3 regions of the Fusobacterium ulcerans genome follow, and region 1 is predicted to be linked to each of the others. Evidence: riboswitches for the same ligand, from Rfam matches in the RefSeq annotation. Region 1 holds a riboswitch; each other region holds the start of a gene.

Region 1 (5,546 bases):
CTCTGTTAGTTTCCAGCATCATTTCTATAAGGGGTTTAGTTACTATTCCTCTGTTAGAACCAATAGGCGACCCTAAAGGCATAACTGCTGCTGCTCCTGCATCTTCCATTCTTTTAGCTGCTATAAGGTCAGGCATCATATATGGAAGTACAATAAATCCTTCATCAGCTAGTATTTTTGTAGCCTTTATTGTTTCTGAATTATCTGGCATAAGATATTGAGAATCATTGATTATCTCTATTTTGATAAAATCACCACATCCAGCTTCTCTTGCTATTCTCGCTATCTTTACAGCTTCCTCTGCTGTTCTTGCTCCTGATGTATTAGGAAGAAGAGTTATATGTTTAGGGATATAATTCAATATATTTTCTTTAGGATTTTGAAAATTTATTCTTCTTAATGCCATAGTTATTATTTGTGACCCACTGGCTTCCAACATAGGAGCTACTAAATTTTTATCTGAAAATTTTCCAGTACCTGTAAGAAGTCTGCTTCCAAATTCATGTCCTTTTAATATAAACTTATCCATTTTACCTTCCTTTTTTCTATCTAAAATATATAATTTTTCATAAAAACTTAAAGGATTGTGTAATTTATGAAAGAAAGTTAGATTAATACAGCGAAATTGAACGCTAAAAAATATAACTGTTTGAGGCAAAGCTGAGTTCCAGTAATTAAGCAATTTTAATTGTTATAATTACTGAGATGCAACAGCAAAGCTGTTGTAATCCTTCTTTGCCATGAGCCTAATTAATCAAGTTTCTCGAATATGAAACAATCCTTGGTTTTTTACATATAAATAACTAGTAATCAAACTTTCTTCTACCCTCCAGATACAAAAGAAAGTACTTCTATTTCTGCATTTTCAGATATTTCAGTAGCTTCCCATCTATCTTTTTTTACTATTTCATCATTTACAAGAACAACTGCTCCACCGAGTTCTATCGACCATTCTCTTTCCAGTTCCATAAGAAGCTCTTTTACAGTGGATATTTTTTCTGATGAATAGTCCTTTCCATTTAAAAGTATATTCATATTTTCTCCTTGTAATATTAATCTAAAATCTCATTGCATCTTTTCATTGGGCAAAGATCTCCACACATAGTACATACTTCCTCTTCTATAGGAGCAGAGGATGCTCTGTAAGCTTCTGCCTTCTCAGGATCTATACATTCGCTGAACATCCCTTTCCAGTTAAGCTCTCCTCTGAATTTACTCATTCTGTGATCCCACTCTATAGCTCCTTTTAATCCCTTTGCTATATCAGCAGCGTGTCCAGCTATTCTCGATGCCATTATTCCCTCTTTCATATCTTCCAGAGTAGGCAGTCTCAAATGCTCTGCTGGTGTTACATAGCAAAGAAAATCTGCTCCAGATGATGCTGCAATAGCTCCTCCAATAGCTGCTGTAATGTGATCATATCCAGGAGCTATATCTGTAACTAAAGGTCCTAATACATAGAAAGGTGCATTGTGGCATAATTTTTTCTCAATCTGCATATTTGTTACAATCTCATGCATAGGTACATGACCTGGTCCTTCTATCATTACCTGTACATCTTTTTCCCATGCTCTTTTTGTAAGCTCCCCAAGTATTAAAAGCTCCTGAATCTGTGGTGCATCTGTTGAATCATGAATACTTCCCGGTCTAAGTCCATCTCCCAGACTAAGTGTCACATCATATTTTCTACAGATATCAAGGAGTCTGTCGTAATGCTCAAAGAAAGGATTTTCTTTATCATTCAGCATCATCCATTGGAATAATATTGAACCTCCTCTGCTTACTATTTTAGTCAGTCTCTTATTATTTTTTAATCTATCTACACAAGTTCTGTTTAGACCTGCATGAATAGTAAGAAAATCAATTCCATCTTCACAATGCTCCTCTACTACTCTGAACAATTCCTCTACAGACATGTCTTTTATATTTTTTCCAAGCTTTGCAACTGCATCATACATAGGTACTGTCCCAAGCATAACTGTTGATTTTTCCACAAGCTCTCTTCTGAATTTCTTAGTATCTCCAAAAGTACTCAAGTCCATTATTGCATCTGCTCCATATTCAATAGCTTTTTGAACTTTTACCATCTCTCCACAGTAATCACAGCAATCTTCTGATACTCCAAGATTTACATTAACCTTAGTTTTAGTTCCTTCTCCAACGGCTCTTGGATAAAGACTTTTATGATTGATGTTAGCTGGTATAACAACTCTTCCCTGAGCCATTTTTTCCATAAGCTCTTCCCTTGTCATATTTTCATCTCTTGCTACTATCTCCATCTCTTTTGTGAAGATGCCTTTTTTTGCTGCTTCCATTTGTGTTGAATACATATTTTTTCCTCCTAAGTTTTTTATTCCTGAGTTATAGGGCAGAAAATAAAAAATGCCCTATACCAAACGGTATAGAGCAATGTGCTACTTTCTGCCAGATAATTCTAAATAAGGCTGAAAAGATAACTTGCTTCCCTCCGCTGGTACTATCCAGATCAGGTTCCAAGGGTCAGGTTTTATCCTTCTCAGCTTTTCAGCTCCCCTAGCAGTTTTAATTATTATTTTCTTTTTTACGATTCGATTATATTACTTAAAAACATTTTTGTCAAATTTTTTCTTTTTCTTACACACTATTGAAAATTTCTTAAAGTAAATTGTTCTTTCCTATTTAAAGTCTCCTTCTTTCCTATTATATTCTTCCAGTCCTTTTTTTACTACACCGGATAATCCAATAAGTGCGATTATATTAGGCAGTACCATAAGTCCGTTGAACATATCAGCAAGTTCCCATACTAGCTCCACTTTTAAAAGGCAGCCTAGAAATATGAAAACTAAAACCACATATGAATATATGTCCACACTTTTCTTACTGGAAAAAAGATATCTGATATTTGCTTCCCCGAAGAAATACCAGCCTATAATAGTAGAAAAAGCAAAGAAAAGAAGAGCAACAGCTACAAATATTGTTCCTAATTGTCCCATTCCTTGTTTAAATGCAAACTGTGTCAATGTTATCCCTGTCATTTTTCCATCTATCGGTACATTTGACAATATTATAAGAGCAGTTATAGTAAGTATTATAAATGTATCAAAAAATACTCCAAACATTGCCACTATACCTTGATCTATAGGATTCCTGACTTTGGCTATAGCATGGGCATGAGGTGTACTTCCCATTCCTGCTTCATTGGAAAACAATCCCCTTGCAACTCCATATCTTACAGCCTGCTTTACCCCCACTCCCAACAGTCCACCTGTGGCAGCTCTAGGGTTGAATGCTCCTACAAATATCATTTCTATTCCATGAATAGTTCCACTCAAGTTAGAAAGAAGTATATATAGTCCTCCTATCATATACAATACAGCCATAAAAGGTACTATTTTTTCTGTGAAGGAAGCTATCTGCTTTACTCCGCCTCTGAATATAAGACCTGCTACAACAACAGTTATAGCTCCCATAATAATTGGATTTATTCCAAAGGCTTCCTTAAATGCTTCTCCAATAGAATTTGCCTGTACCATATTTCCTACAAACCCAAGAGCGATTATTATAGTTACGGAAAAAAATACTGCCAGACCTTTGCATTTTAATCCTTTGCTGATATAGAATGCTGGTCCACCTCTCACTTCTCCGTTTATATCCTCTTTGTATATCTGAGCAAGAACAGCTTCAGCAAATATAGTTGCCATTCCGAAAAAAGCTGTTACCCACATCCAGAATATAGCTCCAGGTCCTCCTGCTGCTATAGCAGTAGCTGCTCCAGCCAGATTTCCAGTTCCAACCTGTGCTGCTACAGCAGTAGCTAAAGATTGAAATGAATTCATCCCTTTGGAATCTGCCTGACCCTTTCTTGAGCCTCTATGAAATACCCTTCTAACACTGTCCATAAATCTAGTGACCTGAACTCCTTTCAGCATCACTGTAAACATTATTCCTGTTCCACACAGTAAAAAAATCAATAAGTAACTCCAAAGAACATTATTAATGCTCTTTACTACCTGCAATACGCTGTCCATTTTCCCTCCTCTTTCCCTAAGAATTTCAATAGTGTTATAATAAAAGTCCTATATAAACTATAGGACTTTTAAGATTTACTTATAATACATTATTTTCATTTTAATGTCAATATGAAATTTTTTTTTCTTTTATATGGAAGAAAAATAGTTCTTTTTTAGTACAAGAATCCTATTTTTTTATGTTATATTAAAAAATTTCAAGTTTAAATTTAGTATTCAAGAAGAATATGATAGATGCTTAACTATTTAAGGAATAATTTTTAATTATAAATATACAAAAACCAGATTCCAAAATAAAGAATCTGGTTTATCTAGTTAATCAGAATAAAATTCATATCCATTCTTTCCACTTTTTTTAGCCTGGTACAAAGCTTTATCTGCTTTAATGAATATTTCTCTAAAGCTATCAGAAAATTGTATTTCATAAATTCCAATACTTATAGATATAGATTTTTCTATATTCAGTTCTTTAGAAAGCCTTTTAACTTTTGGAAGAACTCCTTTTAATTTTTGAATTATCCATTCAATTGACGATATCTGTGGAAGAAATACAGCAAATTCATCTCCACCTAGTCTGCCTATAATATCTACAGAACGAAATGATTCTTTAAATATATCTGCAATTTTATGTAAAACTATATCTCCAAACGGGTGTCCATATGTATCATTTATCTCTTTAAAATCATCCACATCAAATATCATAAAAATATTTATCCCTTTCATGATATCTATTTTCAAATTCAGAGAAATAAGCTCTTCTAAAGTAGCTCTATTTAAAAGATCAGTAACTGCATCATATTCAGCTTTCTTTTTCAATTCATAATTATATTGATTTTGCATTAATTCAAATATTTTTTCATTATGTACATTTTTATATGACCCAATAATCTTATCCAAAGCATTATCAGAATCTAAAAGTTTGTGGTATTTCATATGAAACCAATTTTTTTGCTCATTATCCACTAAAAACTCTATATCTTTTTCACAATCTTTTTGAGAGATTATACATTCGTACAATGAAATACAGTTTTGTATAGTATTCACTGAATTTTCATCTCCAATTAATTTACTGAACATCCTTATCTCTTTATCTGGAAATATATAAAAATTAGTATTATCAAATATTTTTAATATATCATTTTTTACATCATACTCAAAATAGCTTTCTAAAAGAAGATCAGTAAACATTGCATAACGTTTTCTTTCCATTTCCAATTCTTGATTCATTTGAACTAATGATGAGATATTTGTGAAAATAAGATAAACAGTTGGAAATTTACCTTCATATAGTTCCCCTGTAAAAAATCCATTTACTTTTACATGAATAGAATGTCCTGCTACATGAATAAGTCTGTATCTCATTTTAAAAGTTTTTTCCATAGTCTTAGATGCTTCCAGAAATTTTTCTTTTACAAGCTCTACATCATCTGGATGAATGTATAAGCTGCTGTTAAATCCTTGTATTTCAACATTTTCAGCTTTTTCACCAACAAGATTACATAAACCTTGATTGAAATACAAGATTGTTAATTCATCATT
Region 2 (5,546 bases), 1.4 Mb from region 1:
CAAAATTTTATGCTGATTTGCTCAAATGGGAAATAGCTTTTTATGATAAAGATTATGCCTGTATTTGTCCTCCAGGAACATATCAAGGGGCATATCCTGGGATAACATTTCAGCGTAATCCTGATTATGTACCTCCTGTGTGGCCAGAAAAATCTGAAACTCAACAGCAAATGGCACATTTAGACTTTGCTGTTAATAATTTAGAGGAAGCAGTTCAGTATGCAATTCAATGTGGAGCAACAATGGCAGAGAAACAATTTTCTGATAGTTGGAGAGTTATGATAGACCCTGCTGGACACCCTTTTTGCTTGTGCTATATGAAGCCTGTTTTCAAGAGTCCTCATTTTGCATTGCTATGAAATACTGTAAATAATTTTATAATAAAAAAATAATTAAAAAAAATCCCAGTAATCTAGGTTGATTAAATCATTCTAATTACTGGGGTGTTATTCTTATTTATTTAAGGCAATATAATCCTTGTATACTCCCTCTTCTCTTCTTCTTGTAGCAGTTTTAGAAAGATAGCTTCCTTCAACAATATTTTCATATCCCATTTTGTTTATTATTTTTTTCATAGCATTGATAAATGGACATCTGTCAGAATGATGATTATCAAAAGCTACACATGAAGCAAAATGTATAGCAACTTCATCTTTAGTGATAAGATTTTCTTTAGCAATTAGTTTGTTGACATTTCCTAAAAGACTGTTGATACCTTTTCCATGACATCCCCCACATTGAAAGGTAAGAAATCTAAGTTCTTCACTTTTAGGGTAATCTTTAAATATTCCTGTTCTAGTAAAAAATGAATTCATACAATGAAAACCACTGCATCTTCTTTTGGCAATTTCACATTGAATAGTGATGATAAGTTTTATATTTTCCATTTCTCCCTCCTATGTTTCCTGTATAAAAATATAATAACATAAAACAAAGATTGAAGATATGATTTATATAAATAAAATTCATATTTTAAAATCCAGATTTTTTTAAGAAATGCTAGACATTCATAAGGAATAGTGATATTATAATTTAGTTGAATTACTGGGGTGCCCAAAAGGCTGAGATAGGAAAGTTCCTGAACCCACATAACTTGATTCGGATAATACCGGCGAAAGGAGTAATGTGTGAATTATTTATTTAAGTAATCAAACCTCCTTTTGCAGAGATAAAAGGAGGTTTTTTTAATGGGATTAAAAGATTGTTTATGGTGTATAGGTGGAGCAAGTAAGGGAGTATCTGGTTGTAGATTTTCTCTTTATCCAATGGCTGATAATTTTGTAGATATTATTCTTGGGGGACTTGAAAAAACAGACACATCAAAAGTGTGGAAGCAAACTGATAAATTAAGCACTTGTGTGAGAGGAAAAAGCACTCATGTATTTGATGTGGTTAAGGGTCTTTTTGTAAATGCTTATAAAGAAAATGTACATATGGCTCTTGAAGCTACTTTTTCTAAAGGGTGTCCAGGGGATACTGATGCAGATTCATTTATGGAAGTGGATGATGAAAAAGTAAATGAAAAGAATATTAAAGATAAAAAATTTAATGTTGTAAGTAAAATATCTTTCTACCCAATGGGAGAAGAGGACTATATGGAACATATAGCTAAAGCAGTAATGACAGCAAAAGACAAGGGAGTTTTTGCTAAAAGTTCTCACTATATATCTATTCTAGAGGGAGATGTTCATGATGTATTTGGTGTATTGGAAGAGATATTCCAATATGGAGAGGCAAATCTGTCACACTATATTTTACAGGTTACTATTTCAGTAAATAGTCCAACAAAAGACTAGGATATCAGGAGGAAAAATGTTTAACTGGAAACTAAAAGATGTAATAATGGTATCAATTTTTTCTGTAATATTTTCATTTATATATTTAGGAGCTGTATATTTTGCTAATTTTCTTGCAACAATACTTGCTCCTTTTGGATTGGCACCTTTTGCCTATGAGATACTTTTTGGGGTGTGGTTTATGGCTTCTACTTTTGTACCATATATCGTACAGAGATCAGGAGTAGCAGTAGTATCAGAAGTACTTTCTGCTCTGATAGAGGTTATCATGGGAAATATGTTTGGACCAATAGTTATTCTTTCTGGAATAATTCAAGGAATGGGGCCGGAGCTTGTATTTGCTAAGAATAAATATAGAAACTTTTCTATGATGAATATGTGCCTTGCAGCAGCAGCAGCTTGTGTAGCAAGTTTTATATGGGGATTTATTAGAGGGGGATTTGTAAAATATTCTCCAATGATGCTTTTATGGATGTTTATAGTAAGGCTTATCAGTTCAGTGGTATTTTCAGGAATCATCTGTAAAATTGCTGCTGATAAATTAGCTGGAACAGGGGCATTGAGTGGATATGTTCTTGGACAGAATAATGATCCTGAAATGGAAGATTAATCTATGGAAGAAGTTTTAAAATGTCAGGATATCATTTTCAAATATAGAGAGACATCAAAAGAAAATATAGTAGATGGATTTACATATTCTTTTAATAAAGGAAAAATATATCTGATAACAGGGTTTTCTGGCTGTGGGAAAAGTACTCTTGCCAATGTGGCAGCAGGACTTTATCCAAGCAGCAAAGGAATACTTTCCAAAGGAGAAGTAGTGCTCTTTGGAAAAGATATAAATGAGTATACTCCAGAAAAAAGAGCAGAATATATTATGATGATGTTTCAAAATGCTGATACTCAATTTTGTATGGATATAGTAAAAGATGAGATAATATTCTGTCTGGAGAACATTGCTTTTCCTGTGGAAAAAATGGATGAAGTAGTAGACAGAGTTTTAAATGAAACTGGGATAGAATATCTGAGAGCCAGAAAAATATCATCACTTTCAGGTGGAGAAAAGCAAAAACTTTCACTGGCATGTGTATTGGCAGTAGAGCCCAAAATTATAGTGTTAGATGAACCTTTTGCCAATGTTGATTATGAAAGCAGTCAGGAAATTGTAAATATACTGAAAAATATAAATCGAGATAAAGAAGTGACTATAATAGCTGTAGACCACAGAATATCTCTTTGGAAAGATATAGATTACACTCTTCTCCATTTAGGAAAAGGGTGTAGTTTTGTTGATAAAAATATTGATAAATATCTTGTTGATATAATAGATGAAGAGGAATATAAAAAAAATTATCTGAAAAAATGTGAAAAATTTAAAGATAGAGCAGATTCCATAGAGATAGAAAAATTAAAAATAGCATATGAAAAGGAATCGTTATTGGAAGATATTAATATTAAGATAAAAGAGGGAAGTATTACTTCAATAATTGGAAAAAGTGGAGCTGGGAAAACCTCTCTTCTTAAAGCAATAGCAGGAATCTCTAAAATATTGTCTGGAAATATAAAAATATTTGGAACAGATATCAAAAAAATCAAAGAGAAGATATTTATAAATACTATAGGAATAGTTTTTCAAAATCCCCAAAATCAATTTATTACATATAAAGTGATAGAAGAGATAATGTTTACTCTGAAAAAAAGATATCCTAAAGAGAATGAAAAAATTCTTTTAGAGAAAGCAGAAAATTTATTAAAAGAATTTGAACTTTACAGATACAGAAATTTTTCTCCGTTTTCACTTAGTCAAGGGCAGCAGAGAAAACTTGCTGTTTTATCTATGTTGGGAGCTGGACAGAAAATAATCCTTTGTGATGAGCCTACTTATGGGCAGGATAATAAGACAAGCATAGAGATAATGGAGTTTCTTAAAAGAAAAGCTGAAGAAGATGGAATCACTGTGGTAATGGTATCTCATGACAGAAATCTTGTATTCAAATATTCAGACTTTATCTATGAAACAACAGATGATAAAAATATAAGGAGAGTGGAAGTATGATAAAACTCAATCCAGGCTATAAAGGACTGACTATATTTCTAGTTTCTCTACTCCTTTCTTTTGAATATAATTATTGTTTAAACTTTTCAGTATTCTGTATATGTATTATGCTTATGGTCATTAATAAAGTTCCAGTGAAAAAGATTCTTCTTGCATTTCTCCCAGTACTCCTTCTGGCAGGGGGAGTATTTTTTACAGGAATGCTCTACAGCAATTCAGGAACAGCTGAAGATGTAACCAGCCTTACCAAGACAGTTGTAATTATTGGAAATGTAGAAAATGGATTGCAGCTTTCAGTAAGAATACTTGCCTATGCAGGTCTTGGACTTCTTTTTGTATTTACTACTGATCCGAGACTTTTTATAATCAGCCTTATGCAGCAGTTTCATCTTCCAGGAAATTTTGCATATGGAATACTTGCAGCTTATGGATTTATTCCAGTGATAAGACAAGAATATGAGAACATGAGATATGCCTATAGAGCCAGAGGAGTAAAAAGAAATATATTTATGCTCCCAATGCTTGTAACAGCTGTACGATCTTCTGAGAGTATTGCAATGGCTATGGAATCAAAAGGATTCAATGCTAAAAGTAAAAGAACAGAATATATAAAACTAAAGGTTACAAAATGGGATTATATAGTTTTGATAGGAAGTACAGGGATAACACTTCTTGCAATGTTTCTATTTTAACTTTCTATTTTTTTCATGCTGCTGTATAATATGATAAAATATTTGAGCAGGGGGAAATTATCATGATAGGAACAATTGTCAATACAATCACTATTATACTGGGAAGTTTGCTAGGAAGTTTATTTAAAAAAGGAATAAAACAGGAATATCAGGGAGCTATGCTTACAGCTATGGGGCTTGCAGCGACAGCACTTGGAGCCAATGCAGTAGTAAGCAATATGCCTAAAAGTGCCTTTCCAGTGTTATTTATTGTCAGTCTGGCTATAGGAAGTCTTGTAGGAACAGTTATAAATATAGATAAAAGATTTCAAAACTTAATGGGAAAATATTCAAAATCAGGTTTGGGGCAGGGACTTTCTACAGCTATACTTTTTTTCTGCATAGGAACTCTTTCTATATTAGGGCCAATAGAAGCAGCTTTGAATAAAAACTATACTTATCTTTTTACAAATGCAACTCTTGATTTTGTAACTTCTATGGTACTTGCATCAACTTATGGGGTAGGAATAGCTATTGCAGCAGCAGTTCTTTTCTGCTGGCAGGGGGCTATATATTTGTTTGCTGGATTTCTTTCAGCATTTTTATCACCAGCCCTTCTTACAGAGATATCTATTATTGGAGGAATACTTATAGCAAGTTCAGGAATATCTATATTGGGAATAAAAGACTGCAAAACTATGAACATGCTTCCTTCACTTCTTGTTCCCATAATATGGTTTTTGATAAGATCTTTTTTCTAGGAGAAAATCTTTGTAAAACCTTTATTTATAAGGGATAAAGAGAGTTCTTTTTAATGGTAATGAATAGAAAAATATGGTATAATATATCATCAGATAAATTATATTCAGGAGGATCCATGACTAGAGATGAAGCTGTAAAAGCTGTTGATTATATAGTAAAAACAAATGAGCTAGAGGGAGCAGTTTATACAGAGGCAGAGAAAGCTGATTTTATGGCAGCGGCAGAGGGAAGAATTTCAGTGGAGGAACTTATAGAAAAAAT
Region 3 (5,546 bases), 360 kb from region 1:
GCATTGAATCATAAAGAACTGCCCAGCTTTTGATACTGGAATGCTTTTTTCAGCTTTTAATCTCATAAGATAATTTTGTCCTGCAATGTGTTTATTTTCTAAAATTAGACAATCTTCTAAAAACATTTTTCCTCCTACAAATCATATATATTAAATTATTTTATTTCCTTACCGCAATAGTAGCAGAATTTCCCATAATCCTTTACTACTACTTTATTTGGTGTTTCTTCAAAATGAGTTACACATTTATGATTAGAACATACAATTTTATCATTTGCTACTACATTTTTTTCTTCTTTAACAGGGGCAGTGGATTTTTTTACTCCCAGTGCAAGAGCAAACATAGCTTCTCTCACAGGTACTCCATTGGCAGCCTGTTTAAAATATAGAGCATGTTTTGTATCATCTAAATCTACGCTTATTTCATCAACCCTAGGAAGCGGATGCATAACAATCATATGATCCTGACATTTTCCAACTATTGTTTCTTTTGATATTTTATATACTCCGCTGACTTTGTTAAATTCCTCAATATCCTCAAATCTTTCTTTTTGGATTCTTGTCATGTAAAGAACATCTATTTCAGAAAGAATAGGCTCATATTCAGAGCAGATACAATATTTCATTCCTTTTTCATCAAGCTCTTTTGTGATATATTCAGGTATCTGGATAGAATCTGGAGCTACAAAGTAGAACTCAGCATCAAACATTTCAAGTGCTTTAGTAAGAGAATGAACTGTTCTTCCATATTTAAGATCCCCAACAAAAGCTATTTTGACACCTTCTATTTTTTCCAGTTCTTTTTTTATTGTGAAAAGGTCTAAAAGTGTCTGGCTTGGATGTTCATTAGAACCATCTCCAGCATTGATTACAGGATTTTTTGAAACTTCAGAGGCGAATTTAGGTCCACCTTCTATATTATGTCTCATAACAATGATATCAGAATAAGCTTCTACCATTTTTACTGTATCTCTTAGAGATTCTCCTTTTTTAACAGAAGTAGCATCTGGAGAATCAAAACCTAGAACTTTTCCTCCAATTCTATATGCAGCAGAAGTGAAAGATAATCTTGTTCTAGTAGATGGTTCAAAGAAAAGGCTTCCCACTATTTTCTCATCTATTAATTTAGGCTCTGGTTTTTCAGATAATTCAAGAGCTAAATTCAAAACTTCTAAGACTTCCTCTTTTGTCAAATCTTTTATTGATATAAAATCTTTCATATTACCCTCCCATGAATACAATAATATAAAAAAGGGAATGAAAATCACAAAATGATGTGACTTCCATTCCCTATAATAAAAATGTTTTTTAAAATATTTAAAAATAGAAAAATAAAATAAAAGAATCCTAAGATAAAAACTGATATATTCAATTTATCATCAAATATCTTCATATATCCATAGCCTCCTTATATTTTTCTATATCTTGATTATAATATCATACTTTTTAGAAAAATTCAAGAGAAAATTCATGTTATTTTTTTAAAATTTCTATCAATTCTGATTTGTATCTATCAAGATTATTAACGAGGTCTTTTACTTGTTCATCACTAAGCTTTACAGTCTTTTCTGTAGTTGGAACAAACTTAAATTCTTCAGTAAGAGGAGTTTCAATAACTGGGAACATATAGTTCTTTTTAGGAACCAGACTTTGAAATTCTTCACTAAGAATATATTCCATAAATTTTTTAGCTCCCTCTTTTGTTTCTTTTTTATTTACAAGAGATGCACCTTCTAAATACATAAAAGTTCCATCTTCTAAAAGGAAGCTGCTGAATCTGCTTTGTTCTTCATCTTGTGAAAAGAAAAGATTGCTTGTAGCATATCCAACCATCATAGGAGCTTCACCAGCTGTAAATTTAGCAAATGCTTCACTCCAACCGGGTTCAGCTGTATATATGGCAGGTTTTAAAGCAGTCCAGAAATCTTTCCAGTCTTTTCCATAGAGAGCTATACTCCATAGAAGAGCTTCTTCCCCAGTAGATGAAGTAGCAGGATTTTCAACTAAAAGCTGTTTTTCCAGTTTTCCAAGTTCTGTAAGATTTTTTGGAGGAACAGGGATTTTTTTTGTATCATAGTTGATAGCAAGAAGTCCATAGTCAAAAGGAGTTACATATCCTTCTTTATCCATTATAAAGTCATTACTCTTTATATTAGAAGTATTTTTAGGGATATAAGGAGTGATAAGATTTTCCTTTTTTGCTATTTCAGTGCTTAAAGAAGTCAGTCCAATAACAACGTCTGCCTTAGGATTTTTTTCTTCAAGTTTAAGTCTTGATACAAGTCCATCAATAGATATGAATTTAATATCCACTCCAGTTTTTTCTTTAAATATTGGAGCAAAAGTTTTTCCTATCCATTTTGTAGAGCTGGGTCCGTAAACTACTATTTCTTCTGAAAAAGAAGAGACAGACAATAATAAAAATAATGATAAAACAAATTTTTTCATAACATCCTCCTAGAAATTTTGGGAGCAATAAAAAAAGCTGCCTGAGAAAGATAACAAGACAACTTCAAAACATTTCCTACGCTGGCATTATCCAAATCAGGTTTGACGGTCGAAATAAAATTTCCTCTCAGCTTTTCAGCTCCCGTATGATAATATTTAATTATACAAACTAACTATACACTTGAATATAAGGTTTGTCAAATAACTGCTTTATATTTTTTATTCTTTGTTGTATAATCTAATATATCATATAAAAAATAAAAAGTAAAAGAATTTAAGGAGGATTTTATGAAAAAAATACTACTGATGATATTTTTTGCAGTTTCAATGTCAGCTTTTGCCGTAGATGGTTATTTAAGAATAGGAGCAATAACTGAAACTAATTCATACAATCATGAGAGCGGGTCATTTGAAAATTATGCACCAACATTTAGTTTTGAGGCAACTCAGGATTTTCTTCTTGCTGATTTGGGAGCAGGGATAGCATATAATGGGAAAACTGGAGGTACTGATATAGGAACAGTTCCAGTATATCTTGTAGCAAGATGGAATCTTCTTCCAGTATTTTTCGAACCATACATTGTATTAAAAGCTGGTAGAGTGCTTATGACAAATGAAAGTGTAAGAAATTCAAGTCCAGATGGAAAAGGATATATAGCTGGAGGATTTGGAGTAGACTTTATGCCGTTCCAAGCAGAGCTTCTTTATTCAGAAACAAAAATAGATGGAGACAGAAGAGGATCAGATAGATTGAAACAATTATCTTTAGTTTTTGGATATAGAATATTCTAATCTGGAGGAAAAAATGTATAGAACAGAGGTAACATCCAAAAAGATATCTATGGAGGAATTGAAAAAAGATTACTGTGATAGAGAAAAGTTTGAAAAATTCTGTAAGGAATGCAGAAACTATGGAAGTACATGGTCATGTCCTCCCTATAATTTTGATGTAGAAGATTATCTAAAAAATTACAGCTACATATATCTTGTAGGAGTTAAAATTATTTTTGATGAAGAGACTTTGGATAAAGTAAATACAAAAGAGAAAATAAATGACTATACTACAGAAACTCTTAAATATATGAAGGATAAAATAATGATGGAGCTTTTGAGAGTGGAGAAAAGGTATGAAGGAAGTAAAAGTCTTTCTGCTGGGGGCTGTAAAATATGTGATGACTGTTCTAGAAAAAATAATACTCAATGCCAGCATCCTGATATGATGAGATATTCTCTTGAATCAATGGGATTTGATGTAGGAGGAATTTCAAGCAGGTTATTGGATTATGAATTGAAATGGGCAACAGAGACTCGTCTGCCTGAATATTTTTCTTTAGTTACAGGACTTATGACTAAAAGAGAGATAGAGGGATTTGAAAAGGAACTTAGAATGTTAAAGTAAATGATATCTGCTCTAAGCAGCTGAAAATATTTAAAATATCAAAAAGAGAGAAAAGTGAAATTGAGCTGAGAAGGACAAAAAAATTCTATCTTAGCTCTTTTCTTATATTTTTTAAAATACTAAATTTCAATTTAGATAAAAGATATATAAAAACTTCTGGGGGGCTTTTATGAAAAATATTCAAAAACATTTCATCCTTGTAATTATGGTAGTGGTATGTATTATTTTATGGAATCAAATTGTAGTTATGAAATATGGAACAACTCTTCCAACATATTTGAAATATTCATCACCTATTACAGAAAGGGAAAAGGATTATTTGAAGGTTCATAGCCCAATTCGGCTGGGAAGTGATATTACCGCTCCTCCAATTTCCTACTATGATAAAGCTACAGGAGAGTATGCTGGACTGATTGTTGATTATGTAAATTTTCTGTCAATTGAAACAGCAACACCTATTACTATAAATATGTATACTTTTTACAATTTAGTGGAAGCTTTGAGAGAGCAGAAAATTGATGTATGTGATATGTTTCCCAGTGAAAGCAGAGCAAAGGAATTTGATTTTTCTATTCGGATATATCGGTTGAAAACTGTAGTTATTTCTCCAAAGGATGGAAGTAATATACTGGATATTATGGAGTTGTCAGGAAAAAAGATAGCAATTCCAAAAGGAGATTTAGCAGCAGAGTATATCAATAATTTTTTAAAAGAAGAAAGAAAACCAATGGTTCAATTTGTTCCAGTTAATGATACAAAAACAGTTCTGGAACTTTTGCAGCAGGGGGTTGTTGATGCTGCAATAGGAGATGAAGTTGTTATTTCTACTTATTGGAAAGAGTACAATGTTTATGAAACTCAGAAATACAATGTGATTCTTTTATATGAAAAGGATGTAGTATTGGCTGTGAATAAAGATTCTGATCTGCTGCTGACAGTACTTAATAAGGGTATTTTACAGATGAAGAAAAATCAGATAGTGCCAAAGGTTCAACAGAAATGGTTTGGAATTTCCGAGTCTATAAGAGGAGAAAAAAGAGAGCTGGAGTCATTTATTAATATTGCAATTATTTTGCTTATATGTTTAATTGGACTTTATATATGGAATTATTTTCTTAAAAGAAGAGTGTTGGAGAAAACAAAAGAAATTGAAGAAAATAAGAAAAATATCAGTATGATATTGAATAATCTGGATATAGCTCTGTTTATTATAAATGAAGCCTGTGTAGTGATAGAATGCAACCAAGCCTTTTTGACTTTACTTTCTCAAAGCAGGAAGGATGTAGTGGAAAAAAGCCTTTTTGAATTTTCTTTTTTATCTGAACTATTGGAAATATCAAAATATTCTCAATGGAAGGAAGATATTAGCCTTAAATTTAGAAAAACAATAAAAAGCAGATGTTATGAAGTTAAACTATCTCCTTATATTTCAAGAGAAGAAAAGCTTAGAATTTTAAGTATAGAAGATATAACAGAAAAACTTATTATAGAGAGAAAGCTCCATCAAGAAAATAAAATGATAACTATAGGACAGATATCAGCTGGTTTGGCACATGAAATAAGAAATCCTCTTGGAACAATAAGAAATGGAATTTATCTTATTAAAATGAAAGTATCTAATAAATCCCAAGAAAAAGCTATCAGTATGATGGAAAATTCAATTCAAAGGGTTAATAATTTGATTGAACACTTACTTAGA

The links. Region 1 has a riboswitch for thiamine pyrophosphate ahead of thiC (phosphomethylpyrimidine synthase ThiC). Riboswitches for the same ligand answer to the same signal wherever they lie in the genome.
Region 2: another riboswitch for thiamine pyrophosphate. It lies ahead of C4N20_RS07160 (YkoF family thiamine/hydroxymethylpyrimidine-binding protein); the one in region 1 lies ahead of thiC (phosphomethylpyrimidine synthase ThiC).
Region 3: another riboswitch for thiamine pyrophosphate. It lies ahead of C4N20_RS11680 (thiamine ABC transporter substrate-binding protein); the one in region 1 lies ahead of thiC (phosphomethylpyrimidine synthase ThiC).

The regions. Positions count from the first base shown of each region.
Region 1 covers NZ_CP028105.1:2,881,685-2,887,230, reverse strand. Annotated here, with positions in the region: gene C4N20_RS13300 (thiazole synthase) at 1-529, opposite strand, end outside; gene thiS (sulfur carrier protein ThiS) at 823-1,035, opposite strand; gene thiC (phosphomethylpyrimidine synthase ThiC) at 1,053-2,330, opposite strand; TPP riboswitch at 2,446-2,544, opposite strand; gene C4N20_RS13285 (alanine/glycine:cation symporter family protein) at 2,655-4,007, opposite strand; gene C4N20_RS13280 (sensor domain-containing diguanylate cyclase) at 4,323-5,546, opposite strand, start outside.
Region 2 covers NZ_CP028105.1:1,529,220-1,534,765, forward strand. Annotated here, with positions in the region: gene C4N20_RS07150 (VOC family protein) at 1-359, shown strand, start outside; gene C4N20_RS07155 (CGGC domain-containing protein) at 453-887, opposite strand; TPP riboswitch at 1,036-1,137, shown strand; gene C4N20_RS07160 (YkoF family thiamine/hydroxymethylpyrimidine-binding protein) at 1,188-1,796, shown strand; gene C4N20_RS07165 (ECF transporter S component) at 1,813-2,406, shown strand; gene C4N20_RS07170 (ABC transporter ATP-binding protein) at 2,410-3,852, shown strand; gene C4N20_RS07175 (energy-coupling factor transporter transmembrane component T family protein) at 3,849-4,544, shown strand; gene C4N20_RS07180 (DUF554 domain-containing protein) at 4,607-5,284, shown strand; gene C4N20_RS07185 (hypothetical protein) at 5,401-5,546, shown strand, end outside.
Region 3 covers NZ_CP028105.1:2,519,840-2,525,385, forward strand. Annotated here, with positions in the region: gene C4N20_RS11670 (dihydroorotate dehydrogenase electron transfer subunit) at 1-126, opposite strand, end outside; gene pyrB (aspartate carbamoyltransferase) at 156-1,220, opposite strand; gene C4N20_RS11680 (thiamine ABC transporter substrate-binding protein) at 1,474-2,448, opposite strand; TPP riboswitch at 2,505-2,604, opposite strand; gene C4N20_RS11685 (hypothetical protein) at 2,737-3,240, shown strand; gene C4N20_RS11690 (DUF2284 domain-containing protein) at 3,254-3,847, shown strand; gene C4N20_RS11695 (ATP-binding protein) at 4,017-5,546, shown strand, end outside.